Regions from separate parts of the Kitasatospora sp. NPDC057936 genome, predicted to be linked through region 2. Evidence: riboswitches for the same ligand, from Rfam matches in the RefSeq annotation. Region 2 holds a riboswitch; the other holds the start of a gene.
What was found. Region 2 has a riboswitch for cobalamin ahead of metE (5-methyltetrahydropteroyltriglutamate--homocysteine S-methyltransferase). Riboswitches for the same ligand answer to the same signal wherever they lie in the genome.
Positions count from the first base shown of each region.

Region 1 (4,931 bases), on a different contig from region 2:
GCCCTCGCGCTCGACGTAGGAGCGGCCCATCGCGGCGGCGTCCAGCAGCAGGTCGACGACGTGGTCCTGGAGCAGGTTCACCTCGTCGATGTAGAGCACCCCGCGGTGCGCCTTGGCGAGCAGTCCGGGCTCGTACGCCTTGACGCCCTCGGCGAGCGCGCGCTCCAGGTCGAGCGAGCCGACGATCCGGTCCTCGGCCACGCCGACCGGCAACTCGACCAGCTGGGACGGCCGTTCGCTGCTCCCGGAGGAGGCGTGCGGTCCGTCCGGGCACTGCGGGTCGGGCGCGGCCGGGTCGCAGGAGAAGCGGCAGTCGTCGACGGTGGCGATGGACGGCAGCAGGCCGGCCAGCGCGCGGACCATCGTCGACTTGGCGGTGCCCTTCTCGCCGCGCACCAGCACGCCGCCCACGGCCGGGGAGACCGCGTTCAGCAGCAGTCCGAGCCGCAGGTCGGTCATCCCGACGACCGCGGTGAACGGGTAGCGGACGTCACTCATGCGTTGCCAGCCTCCTCAGGCGCACCGGGCGGCAGGAACGGCAGCGTTCCGGCCGCCGGCACCCCGCCCTCGATCAGCTTCCACAGCGCGTCGGTGTCCGCGTGCTCCTCGATCAGGTCCCCCAGGCGGTCCAGCCGGGCCTCGCGCGCCTCGGCGAACGAGGTGTCCGGCGCCGGGACGAACGCGCGGCCCGCCAGCGCGGCCACCTCGCGCAGGAACTCCCGGCGGAACCCGTCGTTCTCCAGCGCGCCGTGCCAGGTCGTGCCCCACACCGAGCCCACCCGGCATCCGTCCAGGAAGGGCTCCCCGCCGTCCACGGCGACCACCCCGTGGTGGATCTCGTAGCCCTCGACGCGGTGCCCGTAGGCCTCGCCGACCGGCCGGGCGAGCACCTTCTCCACGCCGAACCGCACGCGCGTCGGCAGCAGGCCGAGCGCGTCGACGGCACCGGCCTTGGACTCGACGTCGTCGACGATCGAGCCCGCCAGCATCTGGTACCCGCCGCACACCCCGAGGACCGGCAGCCCGGCCGCCGCCCGCGCCCGCAGCGCCGGCTCCAGCCCGCGCTCGCGCAGCCAGGCGAGGTCGGCCACGGTGGCCCGGGTGCCGGGCAGCACGACGAGGTCGGCGTCGGCGAGCTCCTCCGGCCGGGTCGCCCAGCGGACGAGCACGCCGGGCTCCTGCGCCAGCGCGTCCAGGTCGGTGAAGTTCGACAGCCGGGGGAAGCGCACCACGGCCACCCGCAGCACGTCCGCCCCGAGCGGCCCGCGCCCGTCGACCCGGTCCACGACCGTCGACAGGTCCAGCGAGTCCTCGGCGTCCAGCCACAGCCCCGGCAGCATCGGCAGCGTGCCGAGCACCGGACGGCCGGTCAGGCCGTGCAGCATCTCCAGGCCGGGCGCCAGCAGCCGGGCGTCCCCGCGGAACTTGTTGACGAACCAGCCGGCCACGTGCCGCTGGTCCTCCTCGGACAGCAGCGCCAGCGTCCCGTACATCGCCGCGAACACGCCGCCCCGGTCGATGTCGCCGACCACCACGACGGGCAGCCGGGCGGCCGTCGCCAGGCCCATGTTGGCGATGTCCCGGTCGCGCAGGTTGATCTCGGCGGGCGAGCCCGCGCCCTCGCACACCACCACGTCGTACCGGCGGCGCAGGTCCGCCAGGCACTCCAGGGCGCGCTCCAGCAGGACGGGCTTGCGCTCGCGGTAGTCCAGCGCGCCCACCTCGGCGACCGGTCTGCCGAGCAGCACCACCTGGCTGCGGCCGTCCGCGCCGGGCTTGAGCAGCACCGGGTTCATCGCCGCCTCCGGCTCCACCCGGGCGGCCTGGGCCTGCATCGCCTGGGCCCGGCCGATCTCGGCGCCGTCGGCCGTCACGAACGAGTTCAGCGACATGTTCTGCGCCTTGAACGGCGCCACCCGGACGCCCCGGCGGGCCAGCCACCGGCAGATGCCCGCCGTGACGACGCTCTTGCCCGCGTCCGAGGTCGTCCCCGCGACCAGCAGCGCGTTGGTCATGCCCTTCCCCTCCTCAGCAGCGATCGCAGCAGGACGTGCCCCGCGACCGTCGTACCCAGCGCCAGCGCGCCCACCCGCCGCGACAGCGCGCAGGCCCGCTCGATGTCGTCCACCGTCACCGGCCGCAGCTCCGCGCCCAGCACCGGCCGGTGCTCGACGCGCTCGCCGTACTGCAGCGTGCCGCCCAGCCGCACGCCCACGGCGCCCGCGAACGCCGACTCGGCCTGCCCCGCGTTCGGGCTCGGATGCGCCGAACCGTCCCGCCGCCACACCCGCCAGGCCGTCCGCGGCTGCGGCGCGGCGGCCACCGTCAGCAGCGCCGTCAGCCGGGCGCCCGGCCAGCCCGCCACGTCGTCCAGCCGGGCCGAGGCCCAGCCGAACCGGGCGTGGCGCGGCGAGCGGTGACCCACCATCGCGTCCAGCGTGTTGACGGCGCGGAAGGCCAGCAGACCGGGCGTGCCGGCGAGGGCGCCCCAGGCCAGCGCGTTCACGACGGCGTCCGCGGTGTTCTCGGCCACCGACTCCACGACGGCGCGGGCGATCTGCTGCCCGTCCAGCGCGCTCGGGTCGCGCCCGCACAGGTGCGGCAGCCGCTCCCGGGCGGCGGGCAGGTCGCCCGCGGCCAGCGCCCGGCCGATCGTGCGCGCCTCCCGGGTCAGCGAGGTGCCGCCGAGCACCGTCCAGGTCGCGGCGGCGGCCAGCGCGGCCCGCCCCAGCGGCCGGCGGCCGGCCGTCCGCTCCAGCGCCACCGCGCCCGCCGCGACGGCGCCCACGCAGAGCGCCGTGTACGCGGCCCCGGTGGCCCGGTCGTCGCGCCACATCCGGCGCTCCAGGCGGGTCGCCGCACCGCCGAAGACGGCCACCGGGTGGCCGCGGCGCGGATCGGCGTAGCGGGCGTCCGCCAGGTAGCCCGCGACGGCGCCGACCGCGAAGGCGGCGGCGCGGGTCAGCGGGCGCACGACGGAGGGGGACAGGGGAGGGCTCGGCGGGTCGGGGCAGCCTGCATCGCGTGCGAGTCCTCACTCAGGGTCCGCGCCCTGGATCGACGTACCGGGGGCGAGAGTCTCCTGGCTTCCGGGTCGAACGCACCCCCGGAGCCTTCCAGCAGCACGTCAGCGAAGACTGACGGTCCGCCGTGGCGTCGTTCCGGCCGTGCTCCCCGGTGACAGTGGCGGGACCGCGCCGGACTCGCACCGGCTTCCTCTGCATGCCTCCGTTTGGCCCTGGGATCCCATCACGCGGCCGAACCGGGAGTCAACCGAGGTCACGGAGGGGTTGGTCACACGCGGGAGGCCCGGCGCGCGCCCCCGAACGCCCCCGTCACTACCTCCGAGTACTGCCGCCGCAGGGGCATGACATCCTGTGCGATCCTCCAGCGGTCCGCGCGCGCCCTCCCCGGCGCTTCGTGCGTTCGGCGGCTGGGGGCCCGTTCGTACCGGCCCTAGCGTTCGTTCACATGCGACGAAGACAGCCTCCGCCCGCCCTGCCCCCGGTGCCGTTCTCGCCCGCCGCGGCCCGCGCCCACCGCGCCGGGCTCGGCCTGACCCCCGAACAGGTCGCCGGCGGCATGGCCGCACACGGCGTCCGGCTGCTGCCCACGCACGTCATCGCCTGGGAGAGCGGCGAGCTGCGCCCCACCGAGGAGGAGTTCATCGCCCTCGCCCGCGCCCTGTGGTGCCCGCCCGCGCAGCTCATGGGCACCCGCCCGGCCCGCCTGCGCGACCACCGCGTGGCCCGCGAACTGAGCCAGGACACCGCCGCCCGTCGCATCGGCGTCGCCCTGCGCGTCTACCAGGAGGCCGAACTCACCGGGACGTGGGACGGCGACGAGGAGCGGACGCACGCGCTCGCCCAGGTGCTCGGACTGCGGCTCACCGAACTCGTCGAGGTGACCGGCCGCGGCGCCGAGCTCGACCAGCGGCTGCGCAGGTGCGTGGACGGCCGCTGGCAGCCCCACCTGCGGGCGGTCGCGCGGCTCGTGCCGGTCCACGAGGACGACCTCGCGACCGTCCTGACGGCCCTGCACCAGGAGCACCAGGTGTCCTCCCCGCACTGGGGCGCCGCGACGCCCACCCTGCCCCCGCGCGACCGGCCCCTGGCCCCGCGCTTCTGGGAACTCCTCGGCCGCCTCCACACGGAGATCCCGGTCTGACCCGTCCCGGCCTCCCCGTCCCCACCCCGCCCCCGCCTCCGCCTCGGCCTCCCCGCTCTCCGCAGGAGCCGCCACCCCCACCCCGTCCCCCGTCCAGCCCATCCCACTGGCCCCCGCTCCCACCCGCCAGTGAACTTGTCCCCAGCAGACTCACAGAGCGGGGAGCGATATGCGTTGGGGAACCGCAGCCGCCGTGGCGGCAGCCGCCGTCGGCACCGGGGTCGCCGTGCTGGTCGTCGGCCGGCGGGCGTCCGAGCGGCTCGTGCGGCCGGAGACCGTCGTGCTCGAGTCCGGCCCCGTCCTGGTGCAGAGCCTCGCCGCCGGCCGGATCACCTTCAACCGGACGCCCGCGGCCCTCCACCCCGGCCGCTGGGCGCTGGAGTGGGACGGCGACGGCCACGCCGTCGTCGACGACATCCTGCACAGCGACGAACAGGGCGTCACCCGCCGCCTGGTCCGCGCCGACCGGGGCACCCTGACGCCCGGCACCGAGGTCCGCTTCACCCCGCGCGTGCACCTCGGCGACCCGACGACCTCCCTCGGCCTCCCGTTCACCGAGACCGCCGTCGCCGGCGAGCTGGGCGCGATGCCCGCCTGGCGCCTGGACGGCAAGCGCGGCACCTGGGTGGTCCTCGTGCACGGCCCCGGCGCCGACCGCGCCCAGACGCTCCCCGTGCTGCCCGTCCTCCAGCGCCTGGCGCTGCCCGCCCTCGCCGTCACCTACCGCGGCGACCAGGGCGCCCCCGCCTCGCCGGACGGGCTCG
Region 1 covers NZ_JBHVPD010000050.1:47,144-52,074, reverse strand. The annotation lists gene ACFVU9_RS25010 (putative cobaltochelatase) at 1-498, opposite strand, end outside; gene ACFVU9_RS25005 (cobyric acid synthase) at 495-2,015, opposite strand; gene ACFVU9_RS25000 (cobalamin biosynthesis protein) at 2,012-2,974, opposite strand; cobalamin riboswitch at 3,076-3,220, opposite strand; gene ACFVU9_RS24995 (helix-turn-helix domain-containing protein) at 3,472-4,167, shown strand; gene ACFVU9_RS24990 (alpha/beta hydrolase family protein) at 4,361-4,931, shown strand, end outside.
Region 1: linked by a shared signal. The riboswitch ahead of ACFVU9_RS25000 (cobalamin biosynthesis protein) and the one ahead of metE (5-methyltetrahydropteroyltriglutamate--homocysteine S-methyltransferase) in region 2 are both predicted to bind cobalamin.

Region 2 (4,931 bases):
GTCCCCGGGGAAGGGGGTCGGATCAGCCCGCCAGTTCCTCGCGCAGGTGGCGGGCGGCGGCGACGAGGCTGTCGAGGGAGGCGCGGGTCTCCGCCCAGCCGCGGGTCTTCAGGCCGCAGTCGGGGTTGACCCACAGGCGCTCGGCCGGGATCGCCGCGAGGCCCGCGCGCAGCAGCGCCACGGCCTCCTCGGTGCTCGGCACGCGCGGGGAGTGGATGTCCCACACCCCCGGACCGACCTCGCGCGGGTAGCCCGCCCCGGCCAGTTCCCCGGCCACCTCCATGTGCGAGCGCGTCGCCTCCAGGGAGATGACGTCCGCGTCGAGCTCGTCGATCGCCGTCATGATCGCACCGAACTCGGCGTAGCACATGTGCGTGTGGATCTGGGTGTCGGCGCGGACGCCGGAGGTGGCGACGCGGAAGGCCTCCGTCGCCCAGTCCAGGTAGGCCAGGCGGCCGGCGGCCCGCAGCGGGAGGGTCTCGCGCAGGGCCGGCTCGTCGACCTGGACGACGGCCGCGCCGGCGGCCTCCAGGTCGGTGACCTCGTCGCGCAGGGCGAGGGCGACCTGGCGGGCGGTCTCGGCGAGCGGCTGGTCGTCGCGCACGAAGGACCAGGCGAGCATGGTGACCGGGCCCGTCAGCATGCCCTTGACCGGGCGGTCCGTCAGGCCTTGCGCGTAGCGGAACCAGTCGACGGTCATCGGGTACGGGCGGGAGATGTCCCCGGCCAGGACCGGCGGGCGGACGTAGCGCGTGCCGTAGGACTGCACCCAGCCGTGCCGGGTGGCGAGGTAGCCAGTGAGCTGCTCGGCGAAGTACTGGACCATGTCGTTGCGCTCGGGCTCGCCGTGGACGAGGACGTCGAGGCCCGCCTTCTCCTGGTAGGCGATGACCTCGCGGACCTCCGCCTCCATGCGCTCCCGGTAGGCGGCGGCGTCGATCCGTCCCGCGTTCAGGTCGGCGCGCGCGAGGCGCAGTTCGGTGGTCTGCGGGAAGGAGCCGATGGTGGTGGTCGGCAGCAGGGGGAGGCCGAGGCGGGCGCGCTGGGCCTCGGCGCGCTGCGGGTAGGCCTGGGCGCGGCGGGTGTCGTCGAGGGTGACGGCGGCGGAGCGGGCGCGGACGGCCGGGTCCCGGGTGATCGGCGAGCCGGCCCGGGAGGCGAGGTCGGCGCGGTTGGCGGCGAGGTCGGCGGTGATCGCCCCGGTGCCCTCGCGCAGGCCGCGGGCCAGCAGCGCCGCCTCCGCGGCCTTCTGCTTGGCGAAGGCGAGCCAGCGCAGGATCTGCGGGTCGACGTCGCGTTCGGCGGAGGCGTCGATCGGCACGTGCAGGAGGGAGCAGGACGGCGCGACGTCGACCCGGTCGGCGAGCCCGAGCAGGGTGGCCAGGGTGGCGAGCGACTGCTCCAGGTCGTTGATCCAGATGTTGCGCCCGTCGACCACGCCGGCCACCAGCCGCTTGCCCGGCAGCCCGCCGGCGGCGGCGAGGTCGTCCAGGTTGGCGGCGGCAGGTCCTGTGAAGTCCAGCGCCAGACCCTCGACCGGGGCCTTGGCGAGGACCGGGAGCGCCTCGCCCAGGCGGTCGAAGTAGCTCGCGACCAGCAGCTTCGGACGGTCGGTCAGCGTGCCCAGCTCGCGGTAGGCGCGGGCGGCGGCGTTGAGCTCGGCGGGGGTGCGGTCCTGGACGAGCGCGGGCTCGTCCAGCTGCACCCACTCGGCGCCGGCGGCCTGCAGAGCGGCGAGCAGCTCCGCGTACACGGGCAGCAGCCGGTCGAGCAGGGTGATCGGCCGGAAGTCGTCGTCGACGCCGGGGGCGGGCTTGGCCAGCAGCAGGTAGGTGACCGGCCCGACCAGCACCGGGCGGGCGGCGTGACCGAGCGCGAGGGCCTCCCGCAGTTCGCCGACCGCCTTGGCCGGATCGGCGGCGAAGGCCGTGCCCGGCCCCAACTCGGGTACCAGGTAGTGGTAGTTGGTGTCGAACCACTTGGTCATCTCCAGCGGCGCGACGTCCTGGGTGCCGCGCGCCATGGCGAAGTACCCGTCCAGCGGGTCGGCATCGACGGCGTCCCGGTGGCGGGACGGGATGGCGCCGACCGCGACGGTGGTGTCCAGCACGTGGTCGTAGAGCGAGAAGTCCCCGGTCGGGATCTCCTCGATGCCGGAGTCGGCGAGCTGCTGCCAGTTCCCCCGGCGCAGGTCGGCGGCGGTGGCGAGCAGCGTCTCGGCGGTGACGGCGCCCTTCCAGTACCCCTCGATCGCCTTCTTGAGCTCCCGGCCCCGGCCCTGGCGGGGGTAGCCGTACGCGGTGGCGAGGGTCGCCGCGGCTGCGGACTTCATGGTCAAGGGACTCTCCTTCGCGAGTCTGTCTCTCAAGTACCCGGCGACGGGACGAGGACGCGAAGGGATGACGCACCGGGCGAACCGCTGCACGGGCAGCTCCGCCTGGTGTGGTCGCCGACCCGCCCTCGAGGTCACCGGATGGCCGCGCGCGAACGGTCGCACGCGGGCAGCGGGCAGGTCTTCGGACTCGTGGGCACGGCCGGCCCTTGAAGGGCGGTCACCTACTGGCCGTCGCTTCCCAGACCCGGCCCGGGCCCAGTGCGTATGACGGCGGTCGTTCCCACTCACCGCTGCGGGGCAGTCCCGGACTGGCCAGTTGAAAGGCGTCACCGGGTTCCCTCTTGCGACGCCCCGCCTGGCGGACGGGGCGAACCAGCTGCACGGCCAGCCTACGGCCTATCCGCGGTCGCTTCGTCGGGGATTCGGCCATTCGTCCGGATGCTGAGACGACGTCAGGAGACGACGTCGGGATTCGGCGCCACCGCGGACGTGCCGGTGGGGCCGCAGTCGGCTGCGGCCCCACCTGTCGTACCTGTCGTACCTGTCGTACCTGTGGTGCTCGGTCGGTCAGGAGGCGTTGAGGGCCGTGTCGTCGATCACGAAGCTGGTCTGGAGCGAGGCGTCCTCGGTGCCGGTGAACTTGATGGTGACGCTCTGCCCGGCGAAGGAGGAGAGGTCGTAGGTGTGCAGGGTGTAGCCGTTGGCCGCGTTGACGTTGGAGAAGGTGGCCAGGGTGGTGGAGTTGGCCTGGACGGTGAGCTTGTCGTAGGCCGTGGTGCCGGTCTCGGCGGTGTCGATGTGCAGCCAGAAGCCGAGCGACGCCTTGCAGCCGGCCGGGATCGTGACGGTCTGGCTCAGGGTGTCGGTGTGGCTGCTGCCGTAGCCGTCGAGCCACGCCTTCCAGGAGCCGGAGCGGGCGGCCTCGCTCGCGGAGTTGTCGATCACGCCGGCGGTCGCGGTCCAGGGCGAGGCGCTACCCGTCTCGAAGCCCGGGTTGCCGAGCAGTTGGCCCGCACCGGTGCAGCCGCCGCCCTGGGCTGACACGGCCCAGGTGAAGCTCGTCGAACCGGAGGCGTTGGTGGCGTCCTTCGCCGTCACCGTCACGTTGTACGTGCCCGCCGTCGACGCCGTGCCGCTGATCAGGCCGCTGGAGGCGTCGATGGACAGCCCGGTCGGCAGGCCGCTCGCGCTGTACGTCAGGCTCTGGCCGGAGGCGGAGTCCGTCGCGCGGATCTGCAGGGAGGCGGCGCTGCCCGTGGTGGTGCTCTGGTTGCCCGGGTTGGTGACCGTCACGGTGTTGCCCGTGCTGGTGCCGGCCCGGAAGGCGGTCGGGCCGTTCGGCGTGCCGAGGCCGGTCGGGCCGTCGTAGCCGGAGCCCGCGGTGCACAGGTAGGACGGGGAGCAGGTGCCGTTGGCGCCGCTGGTCACGTCGTTGAGCGCACTCGTGTGCTGGTACGGGTACTGGGACGGGTAGTCGCTCGCGCCCGGGGTGCCGGCGTCGGCGTAGACGGCGGCGATGATCGGCGACGAGGCGCTGGTGCCGCCGTAGACGGCCCAGCCGCTGCCGCCGTAGGTCTGGTAGACGGCGACGCCGGTGGCCGGGTCGGCGACCGCGGACACGTCGGCGACGGTCCGGTTGGAGCAGCCGCTGTCGCTCTGCCAGCTCGGCTTGGGGTCGTAGGCCGAGCAGCCGGAGCCGGCGCCGTTGCCGCCCGAGCTGGAGCCCCAGACGGTCTCGTGCCAGCCGCGCGCGCTGGAGTCGCGGGTCAGCGAGGTGCCGCCGACGGCGGTGACGTACTGGGAGGCCGCCGGGTACTCGGTGCCGTAGCCGGAGTCGCCCGAGGACACGGTGATGGCGACGCCGGGGTGGTTGAAGTACTGGCTGTCCGAGGAGGTGTCGGTGGAGTCCTCGGGGCCGCCGTAGCTGTTGGACACGAACTTCGCGCCCTGGGCGACGGCCTGGTTGACGGCGGCGCCGAGGTCGGCCATGTTCGCCGAGCTCGCCTCGACCAGCAGGATGTGGGCGTTCGGGGCGGCGGCGGAGACCATGTCGACGTCGAGGGAGATCTCGCCCGCCCAACCGGTGTCGCCGGCCGGGTAGTTGGTGCCGCCGTTCTGGTCGATCTTCTTGAAGCAGCCGTTGGCGGTGGTGCACGCAGGCAGCCCGTACTGCGCGCGGTAGGTCGCCAGGTCGGACTCGGCGTTGGGGTCGTCGTTGGCGTCGACGATGGCGACGGTCTGCCCGGCGCCGCCGTTGGTCGACAGGCCGTAGGCGCTCTGCAGGTCGGTCGGCCCGAGGCCGGACGGGTTCACGTCGGGCGAGACCGCGCTGAGGGAGAACGCGTGCGGCTGCACCACGTCGGTGCGCACCAGGGCGTCGCAGGACTTCTGGTGACGCTGGGCCGGCTGGGCGCAGGAGTGCCTGACGTTCGCGCCGGAGGTGGCGGCCGTGGCGCCGGCCGGCGCCGCGACGGCGAGGCCGGCGGCCACCACGGCACCGACGGCGAGCGTCGCGGTGGTGGCGCGGAGTCCGCCGTGCCGCAGGGCGGTGTGGATGAGCTTGTGCAACGGAGCCCTCCCGGATGGGGGTCGGCCC
Region 2 covers NZ_JBHVPD010000058.1:29,508-34,438, reverse strand. The annotation lists gene metE (5-methyltetrahydropteroyltriglutamate--homocysteine S-methyltransferase) at 23-2,338, opposite strand; cobalamin riboswitch at 2,490-2,727, opposite strand; gene ACFVU9_RS27165 (putative Ig domain-containing protein) at 2,903-4,903, opposite strand.